Roseivirga sp. BDSF3-8: one gene and its partner. The protein of the gene in region 2 binds, or shares a complex with, the protein of the main gene of each other region. Links are inferred from orthologs where the notes say so. Each region holds a gene or a part of one and is shown on either strand. Other genes may lie near its edges.

The links. The genes of interacting proteins can lie anywhere in the genome.
Region 1: the proteins of mnmG (region 2) and mnmE are in contact, whole or in part, in a solved structure (PDB 9HIP), measured with the Escherichia coli proteins. The link is inferred for Roseivirga sp. BDSF3-8 from one-to-one orthologs.

What each region holds. Positions count from the first base shown.
Region 1 is NZ_JBGNFV010000001.1:4,343,566-4,350,908, reverse strand. The notes cover bases 2,226-5,168. They hold mnmE (tRNA uridine-5-carboxymethylaminomethyl(34) synthesis GTPase MnmE), read left to right. Parts: upstream 2,226-2,977; coding sequence 2,978-4,360; downstream 4,361-5,168. Other genes in these bases: AB9P05_RS17920 (hypothetical protein), read left to right, coding at 4,940-5,168; AB9P05_RS17925 (hypothetical protein), read left to right, coding at 4,404-4,949; AB9P05_RS17935 (thioredoxin family protein), read left to right, coding at 2,426-2,920; AB9P05_RS17940 (metal ABC transporter permease), read left to right, coding at 2,226-2,332. In the rest of the region: AB9P05_RS17950 (metal ABC transporter ATP-binding protein), read left to right, coding at 1-126; AB9P05_RS17945 (iron chelate uptake ABC transporter family permease subunit), read left to right, coding at 129-1,418; more of AB9P05_RS17940, read left to right, coding at 1,415-2,225; more of AB9P05_RS17920, read left to right, coding at 5,169-5,338; AB9P05_RS17915 (helix-turn-helix transcriptional regulator), read left to right, coding at 5,414-6,103; AB9P05_RS17910 (RidA family protein), read left to right, coding at 6,183-6,575; AB9P05_RS17905 (hypothetical protein), read left to right, coding at 6,625-6,759; AB9P05_RS17900 (YceI family protein), read right to left, coding at 6,765-7,334. UniProt on the Escherichia coli protein: Exhibits a very high intrinsic GTPase hydrolysis rate. Involved in the addition of a carboxymethylaminomethyl (cmnm) group at the wobble position (U34) of certain tRNAs, forming tRNA-cmnm(5)s(2)U34.
Region 2 is NZ_JBGNFV010000001.1:2,059,300-2,066,690, reverse strand. The notes cover bases 1,916-4,906. They hold mnmG (tRNA uridine-5-carboxymethylaminomethyl(34) synthesis enzyme MnmG), read right to left. Parts: upstream 4,349-4,906; coding sequence 2,483-4,348; downstream 1,916-2,482. Other genes in these bases: ybeY (rRNA maturation RNase YbeY), read right to left, coding at 4,460-4,906; AB9P05_RS08405 (class I SAM-dependent methyltransferase), read right to left, coding at 1,916-2,478. In the rest of the region: AB9P05_RS08410 (Ig-like domain-containing protein), read right to left, coding at 1-1,600; more of AB9P05_RS08405, read right to left, coding at 1,597-1,915; more of ybeY, read right to left, coding at 4,907-4,912; AB9P05_RS08390 (ATP-binding protein), read right to left, coding at 4,916-5,317; AB9P05_RS08385 (DUF4175 family protein), read right to left, coding at 5,329-7,391. UniProt on the Escherichia coli protein: NAD-binding protein involved in the addition of a carboxymethylaminomethyl (cmnm) group at the wobble position (U34) of certain tRNAs, forming tRNA-cmnm(5)s(2)U34.

The DNA of each region.
Region 1 (7,343 bases), 2.3 Mb from region 2 along the record:
AGCGGGCCGGTAGATGAGGCCTTCACCCCTGCCCTGCTGGAAGAAACCTACGGTGGCAGACTTACATTGCTCACTGAGGTAAGTGAACTGATGAAGCAATCGCAGTTTCCGTCAAGGGACAAGTAGCCATGGAAACACTCATTGAATTCCTTTCATTCTCAGATCCTAATGTACGGTATGTAGCCATTGGCACCGTATTGTTAGGGGCTTCCTCTGCGCTGGTGGGTACCTTTACTTTCCTCAAGAAAAAAGCCCTGGTAGGTGATGCTGTAGCGCACGCCATTCTGCCGGGTATTTGCTTGAGTTTTATGCTGACCGGGGTCAAAAATCCGGTCTATCTCATCATCGGGGCATCCGCCACCGGCTGGCTTTCCCTTCTGCTTATAGACCTGATCGTGAGGCATAGCCGGATCAAAGAAGACGCTGCCATTGGGTTAATTTTAAGTGTATTTTTTGGTATAGGCATATTACTGCTTACCATCATTCAGCAATCCGGGGCGGCAGGGCAGTCCGGGCTGGATAGTTTTCTATTCGGCCAGGCGGCAGCGCTCGTAGGGCAGGATGTACTCGTGTTCGGCATTGTAGCAGGCCTTTTACTCTTAACCATACTGCTATTCTTCAAAGAACTGGAGCTGATCGCTTTCGACCCTCAGTTTGCGGCCAGCTCAGGGGTGCCTGTGCGGTTTATGGATTTCCTTCTTACTACGCTTACTGTACTGGCCGTTGTAGTTGGTATTCAAGCTGTTGGAGTGGTGCTTATGGCAGCCATGCTGATCACGCCGGCCGCTGCAGCCAAGTTCTGGACTGACAATATTAAAGTAATGGCATTGCTGGCGGCAATTTTCGGTGCCTTTAGCGGGCTGGCCGGGGCATATATAAGCTACACGGCCCCTTCCATGCCTACGGGTCCGTGGACAGTAATTGTGCTTAGTACCATCGCCTTAGTATCTTTTTTTCTATCCCCGGTCAAAGGGATACTGCCCAGGATGTTCCGCCAGCGCAGAAACAGGTTACAAATGCTGGAAGAGAATATTCTTAAGACTTTTTACCTGCTGGGCGAAGACGCTGAAGACTGGAAGGCCAGCCGTACCAGTGATGAGATTCGCGAAAGACGCCGCTACCCTAAAGGTACGCTTATCTATATACTGAAAAGGCTGGTGCGACACGGGTATTTGAGGCAAATAAAAAACAATTATGAATTGACAAACGTAGGTTTCAATAAGAGCCGCCGGGTGGTGCGCCTGCATCGTCTGTGGGAGCTTTACCTCACACAATACCTCAATATAGCGCCTGATCATGTGCATGAGGACGCGGAAACCATAGAACATGTGATTACGCCGGAGTTGGAAAAGCGCCTAATGGAAAAGCTGGATTTTCCTGAGAAAGACCCTCATAGCTCAAAAATACCATTATCATGAGTAGTGCAGACTGGCAAATTATGCTCACCGGCTCTTTCGTGGCAGTGTCCTGCGGCTTGCTGGGCTGCTACCTGATCCTGCGCCGTATGGCTATGGTGGGTGATGCTATTTCACATGCAGTGCTGCCGGGTATTGTTCTCGCCTTCCTGGTGAGCGGTTCACGCGATACGCTGGTCATGTTGATCGGTGCAGGGCTGATCGGGCTGCTGACCACTTTTTTAATCGAGTTTTTTCATAAAAAGGCCCGTCTGCAGACCGATGCATCTATAGGAGTAACATTTACCTGGTTTTTTGCCCTTGGCGTCATATTGATAAGTGTGTATGCCGGTCAGGTAGATCTGGACCAGGAGTGTGTGCTGTACGGAGAGATTGCCTATGTGCCTATTGATTTGTGGATCCTGGACGATGGCACCATCATAGGGCCCAGGGCACTTTTTATCACTGGCGGCCTTCTGCTGGTGGTTGTGGCAGGGATTTTGCTATTCTACAAGGAGCTGTATCTGACTACGTTCGATCCGGCTTTTGCCACAGCACTCGGTATCTCGGCTGCCCTATGGCACTATATACTTATGGGAGCCGTTTCACTTACCACTATTGCCTCCTTTGAGTCAGTAGGTGCTATACTGGTAGTGGCTTTCCTGATTGCACCGGCGGCCACGGCTTATTTGCTTACAGATAACTTCCGCACTATGCTGTGGATAGCTGCCGGAGTAGGAGTCGCCATTTCGGTTTCGGGCTATTACCTGGCGGTCTGGCTCAATGGCAGTATTGCAGGTGCCATGGCATCCGCTGCAGGCCTGCTCTTTATGCTGGCTTTCCTGTTCTCTCCCTCTCATGGAGTGGTGTTCAGGCAGCGCCGCATGAGAAAGGGTGCTGAAAAAGTAAGAAAAGAAAAGCTTACGTCCGGACGGTAACATGGATGTAGGTTTTTGACCGGATAGCCTCTGTGGCAATAGAATTTATTAAAGTATATTTACGTTATCGATAGGAAAGGAACGACTTTAAATATGAAGAATCTTAAAATATTCGTTATAGCGGCTTTTGCCCTTTTTGCCACTGCAGCCTCTTTTGCTACAGAAAGTGATGCCCCAAAAGAAGATGATAAGAAAATCGAGTGGCTCACACTGGAGGAAGCATACCGCAAAAACCAGGAAGAACCCAGAAAGATATTCATCGATGTATATACCAACTGGTGCGGCTGGTGTAAAAAAATGGATAAGGACACTTTTTCTGATGAGGAAGTGGCCGAATATGCTAATGATAACTACTACGCTGTAAAGCTCAACGCCGAGAGCGACCGCATAATGAACCTGGGTGATGTGGAACTGACTGAGCGTGAAATAGCCCGCCAGTTGCAGGTACGCTCCTACCCTACCATCGTGTTCATGCAGGAAGATTTCAAAAACTTCCAGCCCGTACCTGGCTATCGTACAGCAGATGACTTTAAGAATATGCTGGAGAAATTCAACGTACCAGCCGAAGAATCCGAAGAGCAGGAATAAGGTTTTTCCTCAAACAGCTATCTACACAAAAGCCTTAAAATCAGAAACTAAAGAGATTTGAAGCAGGAATTGCTGGTCGGCAACGACGACACTATAGTAGCCCTCGCTACCCCTCAGGGGTCGGGGGCTATTGCCGTTATAAGAGTATCGGGTAATGAGGCCATATCGCTGGTCAATGGTATTTTCAAGGGAAAAGACCTTGAAAAGCAGGACACCCATACGCTGCATTTCGGTACCATTCGCGACGGTGAAAAGATACTTGATGAAGTAGTCGTGTCGCTATTCGTAGCCCCGAAGTCATTCACGAAAGAGAATGTGGTAGAGATCAGTTGCCACGGTTCTAACTTTATCATCCGTGAGATACTCAAATTAATCATTCGCAGAGGCGCGCGCCATGCCCGCCCCGGTGAATTCACCAAACGGGCCTTTATGAACGGGGCTTTTGACCTGGCCCAGGCAGAGGCGATAGCAGATCTTATTGCTTCGGATAATGAGGCCGCGCACCGTGCCGCACTGGATCAGATGCGGGGTGGCTTTAGCGATGAGATAAGCCGCCTGAGAGAAAAACTGGTGCATTTTGCCAGCATGATCGAACTGGAGCTGGACTTTAGCGAGGAAGACGTGGAGTTTGCCAGCCGGGAAGACCTTGAAGAGCTCATACGCGAGTTGCTGAAAGTGATCAATCGCCTGATCGATAGCTTTGATGTAGGTAATGTGATCAAAAACGGGGTGCCCACCGTCATCGCGGGCAAGCCCAATGCGGGCAAAAGCACCCTGCTGAATGCCATGCTACAGGAGGAAAAAGCCATTGTGTCTGACATAGCGGGCACCACGCGGGACTTTATCGAGGATGAAATGATCATCCAGGGAGTGAGCTTTCGCTTCATTGATACCGCGGGGCTGCGTGAAACCACGGATAAGATCGAGAGTATAGGCGTGGAGCGGACGCGCCAGAAGATGCAGCAGGCCAGCCTGATCATCTATATGTTTGACCTGGAGCAAGACAGTATCACGGAGATCCGCCGGGACATTAATAAGCTTGAAAACCTGGGCATACCTTTCCTGAAAGTGGGTAACAAGCTGGATACCGCCCAGCCGGAACTGCGCGAGACACTGGAAAATGAGCCGGGCATGGTGTTCATTTCAGCCAAAACAGGTGAGAACATCGAGCAGCTACAGGAGAAACTACTGGAAACAGTGAACCTGGATAAGTTCAAAACAGGCAATACCATTGTCACGAACACCCGCCACTACGAGAGCCTGCTGGAAACCCGCAAAAGCCTGGAAGATGTGCTCGAGGGCCTCGACGGCGGCATCACCAATGACTTCCTTGCGCTGGACATACGCCAGAGTCTGCATCACCTTGGCAGCATCACGGGCGAAGTTTCTACTGACGAAATCCTTGGAAATATCTTTAGCAAGTTCTGTATCGGAAAGTGATTACTCACTACCAAACCAGGACTTGGGAAGCTTTGTATAGTCCATGAAAAAGCATACCGCACGAGCATCAATGGCGGTTATATTCCTTCTGCAGGTGGCTTTCCTCGGAGCCATCGTGATGGAGAAGACTAACCTGCCGGTAGTATTGTCAATGCTGGCCTTCATAGGCGTCTCAATAGTGATTGCCTGGCGCAATATTACCCGGCACACCCATGACCACCTGTGGCAGGACATCTGGCTGGTGGGCTACGTGGCATTTGGTGCCGTACTAACCTACTGGCTGAGTACGATAACCGGCACCGTGATTGCCGTAGGCGTAGTGGGCGTGGCGGCCTCTTTCCTACCCTCGTTAATTAAGAAGGCATGGGTTCGCTCAGCACCTTCTGCCATTTACTGTGGTGCCTTTGTAGGCATGACCAGCCCTGCCGTGTTACCCGGCTATACCTTTATTTTGCTTGCCGGAGCGGCGGCGGGCCTGCTTTTAGTGGCTTCAAAAAACATATTTAACGGCTATGGGGGCAAGTTGGGTACGATTGCCTTTGGGGGCGTATTCCTTGTTGTACTCCTTATCGAATGGCTATGGCACTAACGCTTGGCGTGATTATCACGGGTATTATCGGTAGTACGTCCACATTTTTTGTGAGTCATCACCTCAGACAAGGGCCCGTCAGGTCTTCTGCCGGGCTGTCCCTCCTTGTGGCGTTATTGTTTCACTACCTCCCCATGCCCGTCTCACAGGAGCTATCTGCTACCATCCCCTATGTATTCATAGGGGCCTCCTTTATAGGCATGGTTTCCGCCGAAGTGCTAAGCCATTTTATACTTATGGGCTTAGCTGGAGGCATATTTGGCTTCTTATACCTGCATGCCAGCCACTTTTTTACCGGGTTTGGTGGCGGGCTTGGTACAGCCGCCTGTATCGCACTTATGGTTTCTCTGGGCGGACTGGCCCTATGGGAGCGTATCAAAAAGCGCTAGCACATTACCTCTCATTGCGTTGGTTACGAGATCCTGTCTTCCGGCAAGATCAATTTGCTATCTTTATGATAGCATATGGATACGAATGATACCAAACGGATCTCAAGACTTACAGCTATTCTCACACAGTTACAGACTAAAAGGTTAGTAACCTCTACTGAACTTGCCTCTAAGTTTCAGGTTAGCATTCGTACAATTTACCGGGATATTCGTGCTTTAGAAAATGCTGGTATTCCCATACTTACCGAAGAGGGCAAAGGTTACTATTTGATGGATCATTACAGGCTAGCCCCTGTGATGTTCACAGAAAAAGAGGCCAATGCGCTGATTGTAGCGGAGCAACTTATCTTAAAAAATAAAGACGCATCACTTATTCAGGATTATTCTGATGCTATAGATAAAGTAAAGGCAGTCTTAAGATATGAAACGAAAGATAAAGCCAATTTGCTTTTAGCACGGACACGCTACGCTGAGAACATCAGCAGAGAAAGAACAAGCAATAATCTTTCTTCCCTTCAGTATGCATTGACAAATTTTCTTGCCGTTAACATTCAATATACCAACAATCAAAAGGAGGAAACGGAGCGTATCATCGAACCCTTTGCCATTTTAAGCACGGAGAACTGGCTGTTAGTGGGTTGGTGTCGGCTACGCAGGAGTTTTAGATATTTCCGTCTTGATAGAATTTCCAACCTTATGGTTCTTGATGAAAAGTTTGAACCTCATAACATGACACTTCAGGAGTTTTTTGAAAAATTTCACTGACCCATCGAGACCCCTGACATAGGGCTGTCACCACCCCATGTAATTTTGCTTCACATTTAAAAAACAAAGCAAATTCATTATGGAAAAAAGGACAATTGATCCATGGGCATGGGGAGAAAGCACAAATTCGGCCCAGGCGGTAGAAGTTAAACATGCAGAGGGCACCTTGTACTGCTCTGGTCAGGTAGCATTGGATGAAAATGGAATACCAAGTAGTGAAGACATGCGCTCACAACTGATTCAAACCATTACTAACTTAGAACATTTAATCGCTGAAGCCGGATACGACTGCAGAAACATTGTCAAACTCAATATCTATACCACCTCCACACAGGACTTTTTTACAACTTGCATGGATGTATACGTTCCATTTCTTAAAAAACATGGAATAAAGCAGGCTACTACTTTGCTTGAAGTAAAAGGACTTTTTGCCACGCTTACAGTTGAACTTGAAGCTACCGTAGTCAGATAACCATTGCAATAATAATATTCATTTCCCAGACTTAATCGTAGGCACCTGAATGGGAAAAACCCTTCTTTTGAAAAAGCACAATACAGTGGCCGGCACGCAGCGAAGCTACGACCGGCCACTAATAATCAGCTTTACCATCCATATTATGCCAGCAGCAAGTATTGCTATCGCCGGACGGGTATAGTAAGCTTATTGCTTAACAAACTGCAGGTGAGTGACAATATGCACCTCTTTGCCTATACCTGCCGCTGTCGGGTCATAGTCGATGCCATAGTCAAAGCGGTTAATGGTCGCTTCTGCTCTCATGCCCATTTTTTCGCCCTGGTCCGTAGTGGCTGTTCCTCCATAGTACAGGTCAGCAACCACCTCCTTAGTTACACCTTTTATGGTAAGGTTACCATATAGCTTATAGTGCTCAGGGTCATCTGTTTTCTCTATACGCGTACTCTCAAAGGACATAGTAGGGTGGGCATCAGCCTCAAAAAAGTCACCGCTACGCAAGTGGTTATCCCTTTGATCCACGCCTGTGTTGATGCTTTCCACCTGCACAGTAAAGTCAAACCGGGCATTCTCAAGGGTCTCCCCTTTTGTGGTGAGCTCTCCCGAGTACTCGGTAAATTTACCACTGACCATACTAATGCCGGAATGCTCAATAGTAAAGTTAATAGATGAATGATAGGGGTCTATTTTCCATTCTGTCTGAGCAAAAACGCTTACTGAACATGTCAGTAGTATAAAAAATATTAACAGTCTTTTCATATCGATTAT
Region 2 (7,391 bases):
CCCATTGGCCGTTGCTGTTTTCATCTATCAAAACTCTTAAGGTATAGTCTCCTGGTGGTACTAAAGTAAAGCGGTAGCTCCTGGTATTCTTTACCTCTCTTACTACTTCTGAGTTGGCATTTAGTAATTGAAGAATATAGCTGTCTTTGTCTGTATTGATCTTGCCTGCTATGATACCATAGTCTGATGGCGTAGAAAATGTATAGTTATAGCTAGCACTTTGAGAACTATCGTTTTCAATGCTTATAAATGCTGCACTCCCAAAATTTATTGAAAATGTTTTTCCGGAGCTTCTATTGAATTGTTGTATCGAGGCATTAAGCTGATTCCTGGTTTCCTCACTTGTTGAATCGGGTAGGCTAAGCAATGGGGAATTAGTACTGTCGTATTTTACCAGGTTCGTTTTACTAAGATCAGGACTCAGTGTGAGTATTGTCCGGCTGGCATTCCAGGTATAGGATACAGTGTCTGTATTCAGTGTATTGAGTGAATCATAAGCTAACATTATCTGAGGCAGGTTGATTTGTATGACTGGCTTGGTAAAGGTGAGATTGAACTCCTGAGATCTTGAAATTTTACCTTCCTTTGGGTCAATACTGAATGTGAAAGCCTCTGGCTTAGATCGTGAGTTGTTTTCAAACTTAACATATAGTGTATCAGTCCAGGTATTGGACAGGGAGTCTGTCACACTAAGAATTGTTTGAACACTGTCTTTTATTTCCTGCGGATACCATCTTAATAAATTCTGATCCTGTTTATAAAGAGCTATCAAACTATCGCTTTCAGGGTATCTTATATCGTAAGACTGGATTCCTTTATTGAATTTGACTTCATAGTAATTGCCCGCTGTTCTTGAATATATTGGTAGTAATTCCCTGAAATCGTACTGGATAATGTTGAGCGTTTCAATGGAGTCCGAGGTTTGTATGGTGATTGGATCCGGGAGAAAGGCATAACCCTCATTCTTACTATTCAGCTCCAGGTTATCATTTTTATCATTCCACGCATACACATTATATTCTCCAGGCTTCAGGTTTTCTAAAGTATAGGTTCCACCACCATCCGTCTGCGTAAAATAATAGGGCTTACCATTGAAAACCGTGATAGTGTCATCAACCGGATATAAACCAACTATGGCTTTTTCTACCGGCTTATTTGTAAGAAGGTTATTTACCTGGCCGCTTAAACTTAAGCTATCTATAAATGGACCCGTACTAAAAGCTAGCCTGAGGTTTTCTGCAGGATTACCTTCAGTGATATCCTTTACGGCTTCCCGGAAGTTTAAAGTGAAGGTAGTATTTTCAGGAAGTGGTTCATCAAACGTGATAGTGACCACATTCTTTCTTACCTGTGACTTGTAGTTTATATCGAGCCTTGGTGTGATTATTAGTTGTTTTGATAAGCCATCCAGTCTTATGTATTCATCAAATTCAAATACAATCTCACGACTTCTCACATTCGTGCTATTATCGCGGGGCACAGATGTGATCAATTCCGGTGGTGTCTCGTCTCTCGGACCACCAGAAGGGCTTGAAATATTTGCACAAGCCATCACGTAAAGTATTCCTACGATACATATGGCAGAATTAAAGAGTCTCATTTCTTCAGTACGTATATAAGGCTGGAATATTCTTTAGTCTTCCTGGCATTTCTGTTTGATGCCAGTCCTGTTTTAAATGCTTTAAAATAATTCGGTTTTCCTGTACGGTACTTTTCTGATAGCATAGAAACATAGAATGAGTCGAAGATCATTGGATATGTTTCTTTCCATTTTAATTTATATTCACTGGAAAGATGTTTAATAGCGTCCCGGTTAAAATGATACAGGTGCCTGGGCACATCATAGCCTGCCCAATCTTCCTTATAATATTGTGCGTCATATGAATAGCTATTTGGTAGAGCCAAAATAAGAATTCCTTTGGTTACCAATAGTTCTTTTAGCTGTTGGATAGTCTTTTCTAAGTTATCAACGTGTTCTAAAACATGCCACATGGTAATAACTTCAAACTTGCTCTTAGGTGGTATCTTATCAATAGACGGATAGACTATTCCCGGAGTTTGATTGACAGCTATATTTCTTGCCTGATCGTTTACCTCTACCCCGCTGGCTTGCCATCCATCATGTGCAATAGATTTAAGAAAATGTCCGGTACCGCAGCCAATATCTAAAAGCCTTGCTTTTTTGGGTGCATGTCTGTTTACCAGCTTCACCTTTTTTCTGAGGGCATATTTTCTGACCAGTCTATAGATTGGTGAAATAAGTCCATATGACTTGCCAGTGTGACTTATATAGGCGTCTGATTCATAGTATTTTGCCAGATTATCCCTTTCTGGTCTTGGATTCGTAAACATGATCTCACAGTTATCACATTTGCACACAGCAAATTTCTCCTGACTTACCATATGATCCTGCACAATCATTTCATTATGGAAATGCCCACTCTTGCAGAGCGGGCATTTTTCTAATCGTTTGTACATATGTCTATTTACCTAAGTATACCATGATAATGGATATATCGGCGGGGTTAACGCCGCTTATCCTTGATGCCTGCCCTATGGTGTCAGGTTTAATTCTATTCAGCTTTTCTTTTGCTTCTGCAGATAAAGCAGGAATCTTATCATAATTGAATCCATCGGGAAGCTTCTCGGTATCGAGCGATCGTATTTTATCTGCTAGTTTTTGCTCCTTGTCTATGTAGTTTTGGTATTTGATCTGAATCTCTACCTGTTCCTGGACATCATTGGCATACTTATCAATGTTTTCTGCTAACTCTTCACTGAGCTTTTTTACTTCCTCAATTCCAATTTGAGGCCTTTTGAGTAATTTAATTACCGGAATTTTCTCCCTGATTGTCGCTGTATTCATATCAGAAAGTTCATCGTTTACCTCTCCTGGTCTTACTTTATAAGTTTCTACTTCCTTAAAAAGGCTTTCTATACCATTGCGTTTATCAAGCACCTTATCCAGTCTTTCGTTTGAAGCCAGGCCCAGGCTATGACCTAGCTGAGTGAGTCGCAGATCTGCGTTATCTTGCCTCAGCAGTATCCTAAACTCTGCCCGAGAGGTAAACATCCGGTAGGGTTCTTCCGTACCTTTGTTGATCAGGTCGTCTATGAGCACTCCTATATATGCTTCCGACCTGTTAAGAATGACTGGGTCTTCCTCGTTTATTTTACGATGAGCATTTATTCCAGCCATCATGCCCTGGCAGGCAGCTTCTTCGTACCCGGTAGTACCATTTATCTGGCCGGCAAAGTATAAGTTTTCTACCAGTTTTGTTTCTAATGTAAGCTTTAGCTGAGTAGGTGGAAAGTAATCATACTCTATTGCATAGCCTGGTCTGAACATTTTAGCATGTTCAAAACCCACTATTTTATTAAGGGCTTTTTGCTGAATATCCTCCGGCAAGCTTGTTGAAAATCCATTGACATAGACCTCTACAGTATCCCACCCTTCTGGTTCTACAAATATCTGGTGACGGTCCCTCTCAGCGAATCGATTAATTTTATCTTCTATAGAAGGGCAATACCTCGGGCCTATTCCCTGAATCCGTCCATTGAACATTGGACTGCGATCAAATCCTGTTTCCAATATCTCATGCACTTCAGGATTGGTGTAGGTGATATGGCAACTCCTTTGTTTTGTTAACGGGGTCGTTTCGTCAGAGTAACTGAACTTCGCTGGGTTTTCATCTCCTGCTTGTTCCTCCATTTTAGTGTAATCCAGGCTTCTTCCATCAATGCGTGGTGGTGTTCCCGTTTTCATTCTACCTGCCTCGAAGCCCAGATCTACCAGTTGTTCGGTTATGCCTTTGGCTGCGCGTTCACCAGTTCTTCCTCCACCAAATTGTTTTTCGCCTATATGGATGATGCCATTTAAAAATGTACCATTAGTAAGGACAACCGCCTTAGCTTTTATTTCCAGGCCAAGGCTAGTGGTGACTCCTATTGTTTTACCATTTTTTATGACAATACCGGTGACCATTTCCTGCCAAAAGTCCACATTCGGATTACTTTCAAGAGCTAGTCGCCACTCTTCAGCAAATCGCATCCTGTCATTTTGTGTGCGGGGACTCCACATGGCAGGGCCCTTAGATCTATTTAGCATGCGAAACTGGATGGCTGACTTGTCGGTAATGATCCCCGACATACCTCCCAAAGCATCTATTTCTCTTACTATTTGCCCTTTAGCCACACCACCCATTGCCGGATTACAAGACATCTGGGCTATGGTGTTCATATTCATAGTAACAAGAAGTACTTTTGATCCCATCTTACCGGCTGCATACGCTGCTTCGCATCCTGCATGACCACCTCCTACTACAATTACATCGTACTCAGGAAACATACTATTATAGTTTGATGTTCCACGTGGAACATCTGGTTTCAAAACAACAAAAGTGTTCCACGTGGAACACTTATATCAGTATTTATTTCGTCAAAATTTCTAACAACTGTTTCACGTGGAACGTTTCATCTCATTAAGAAATTGACTTCGTAAAGATAAGCATCGATCCTCTTTTTCGCTCATCATCTTTTTATCCTCCTCTGTTTTGTCGCCTTGGCCTAGTAAATGGAGTAAGCCATGTGCCATCACCCTGTGAAGTTCATCTTCAAATGTGGTGTTTACGACAGATGCATTTTCCGAAACTCTATCAACACTAATGAATATATCCCCTTCTATTGTGTGCTCAGTTTCACTATTGTCAAAGGTGATGATATCAGTGTAGGTGTCGTGATTAAGGTACTCTACATTTATTTTGTGTAGATATTCATCTGAGCAGAAGATGTAATTCAGGCTTTCCAAGGTAAAGTGTTCTTGTGATAATATGTGATGAAGCCATTTTGTAATAGACTCACTACGTATTAACTGATATGGAACATCTTCAGAAAAGTAATTAATTTCTCCCACTACTTAATTCAGATAAAAGCTGAGTTCAACTATCCTACCCTCATCTTTAAAGTTTACTTCATCGCAAAGATGCTTCATGAGAAATATCCCACGACCTCCGGGTTTGTCTATGTTTTCGGGTGAAGTAGGGTCAGGTAGGTTTGTATGATCAAATCCATTACCCTCGTCTCTGATAGTAAAAACTATCTGATTGTCCTGAATGGTGAGGCTTAGGTGAACATTCTTGCTTTTGTCTCCACTGTTGCCATGCTTAATGGCATTGGTAACAGATTCTGTTACTGCAATCATAATATTCCCGTATATATCATCATTGAGACTAAACCTTTCCTTGGCATTGTCAATGAAGCTTTCAATGATACGTATGTTCTCTGACAATGAGGGAATCTGAATCTTAATGGAGTCCATGCTTACAGGCATCATTTATTATTAATCCTTTCGAAGTACTTATTAACCTCCTCTTTATAATAAGGGTTTAGCCTTGGAGGAATAGTTTTAAGTAGTTCGATCTCTTTCTCTTTATTGCGAATATACTCTTCAAATGCTTTAGGTACTTCACGGGCATATTGTTTTCCGGTTTCGCTCTTGCGTTCTTTTTCTGTTTCTCTTTCACGCATAGACTCCTCTGCTTCCAATAGCCTCGTTAGTATTTCCTTCTGGCGATTAATGGTTTCTTCTGTGAGCTGCTTATTTACCAGGTCGATTTCAGATTCTTCCATCTTATCCAGCACCGGCTTCATGCCATTCGTACCGTTCTCCCCCTCCTCCCCTGCTTTGCCGCCAGCTTCACTGCCACCATTTTGCATTTGCTGCTGCAGTGCTTTACGTATTCTTTCCTGTTCCGCAGCTAATTTAGCTAGTTCTTCCGATAGTTCCCTACCGCTTTTACCGCTCTTCTTTAGCTGGTTTATCTGGTTGTTTAGCTGCTGTTGTAAATTACTTAGGCTTGGCTGGCTTTGTTGGCCCTGTTGCTTTTGGGGCATACCCATAGCATCAGCCATTTGTTGTTGCATCTGCTGGAGGACATCATCAAGCATTAGGGCCAGATTATTCATCGAGGTCATGGCAAACTGCTGCTCTGATAGCGCTTTTCCTCTGTCCCTCTCTTTGAGGGCGTCCATAGAGCCCTTCATATATTTATTCATGTCACCCATTTCACGGGTAATAAAGCTGCTTAGCTGAAATACTCTTTCACTTAGGGCCTGCAGACTGTCTTTGATCACCTCTGCATCATCTTCAAGCTTTAACTGTCCCTGAGATAGCTCTACAAACCTGGGGTCACTTTGTGAGATCTTTCTAAACTGGCTCAGCAGGTTTTCCTGATCAAAGGATAATTGGATAAGATTATCCACTATCTGTCGCAGATCTCCAAGGTTTTCCTGCATCTGGGACATCTGCATGTTATTCTGCATCTGTTGGAGCGACTTTTTCATCTGCTCCATTTTCTGGCTGGAATTCTTTTGGTTTTGGCTCGCCTTATTCTTCTTGTTTTTCTGTAGCTCCTCAGCTGCCTTTTTCATTTCCTCACTTATCTGCTGCTGCTGTTCCTGGTTATCCGGTAGACTCTTGGGTCTCTTAAGCTCCTGGTTCATTTCCTGAAGCTCTTCCATATCTTCTTTAAGCTGATCAAACTCCTGGTTCAGTTCTTCCTGCTCCTGCTGCAACTCTTCAGATTCTGAGTTTTTCTCTTCTGTTTTTTCTCTAAGCTCTTCCTGCTTTCGGACCATTTCATCAAGATCCTGTATGGTCTGGTCCATCTTGTTCTCCATCTTCATCCGCTTAAAGAGCTCCAGTGTTCTTTCCAGTTCTTCTTTAAGGTTCTGTTCTTTATTGTCTATCTGCTCGAGTTGTTCCTGAAACTCCGGTAAGGACATATTTTCCTCCAGTAGTTTTTGTAACTCCTCGTAAAGCTTCTTCGTCTCATCGTCAAGTAATTCCTCCATGAGTTCCTGAAGCTGTTCTGCCTTTTCTGCTAGCTCCTTGTCCTGTTCATTAAAGCGTGATCGTTTCTCAGCTTCGTTTTTAGCCTTCTCTTTTAGTTGCTCCAGCTCTTTTTCTATCTCCTCTCGCTTTTCTATTAGCTCCTCTATTGCTTTTTTATCCTGCCAGTTCAGGTTGTTTTTTCCTTTTAGACGGTTGGATGCATCCTCAATCTTCTTTTGAAGATCTTCAACCTTATCAAGAGTTTGCTCCGTCTTTTTCTGTGTTTCCCTGTCAGCTTTTTCCAGATCTTCATTTACCTTCCGTCGTTCCGGTACGGCAAATTTATATACACCTGTACGGGTAGCTTTCCGGCCATGGATTGCGTCATTATCTCTCACCTGTACGAAGTATTCAATAGATGATCCTTCTGTGATAGCTAGGCTATCCAGCAGCCACTGGTAATAGTAGCTCTGGTTATTGCTATTTCGATCAAATGATAGAGGTAAGCGCTCATAATCCCCTGTCTTTCCCCTTTGGTCTACCAGACGATAGTAAAGCG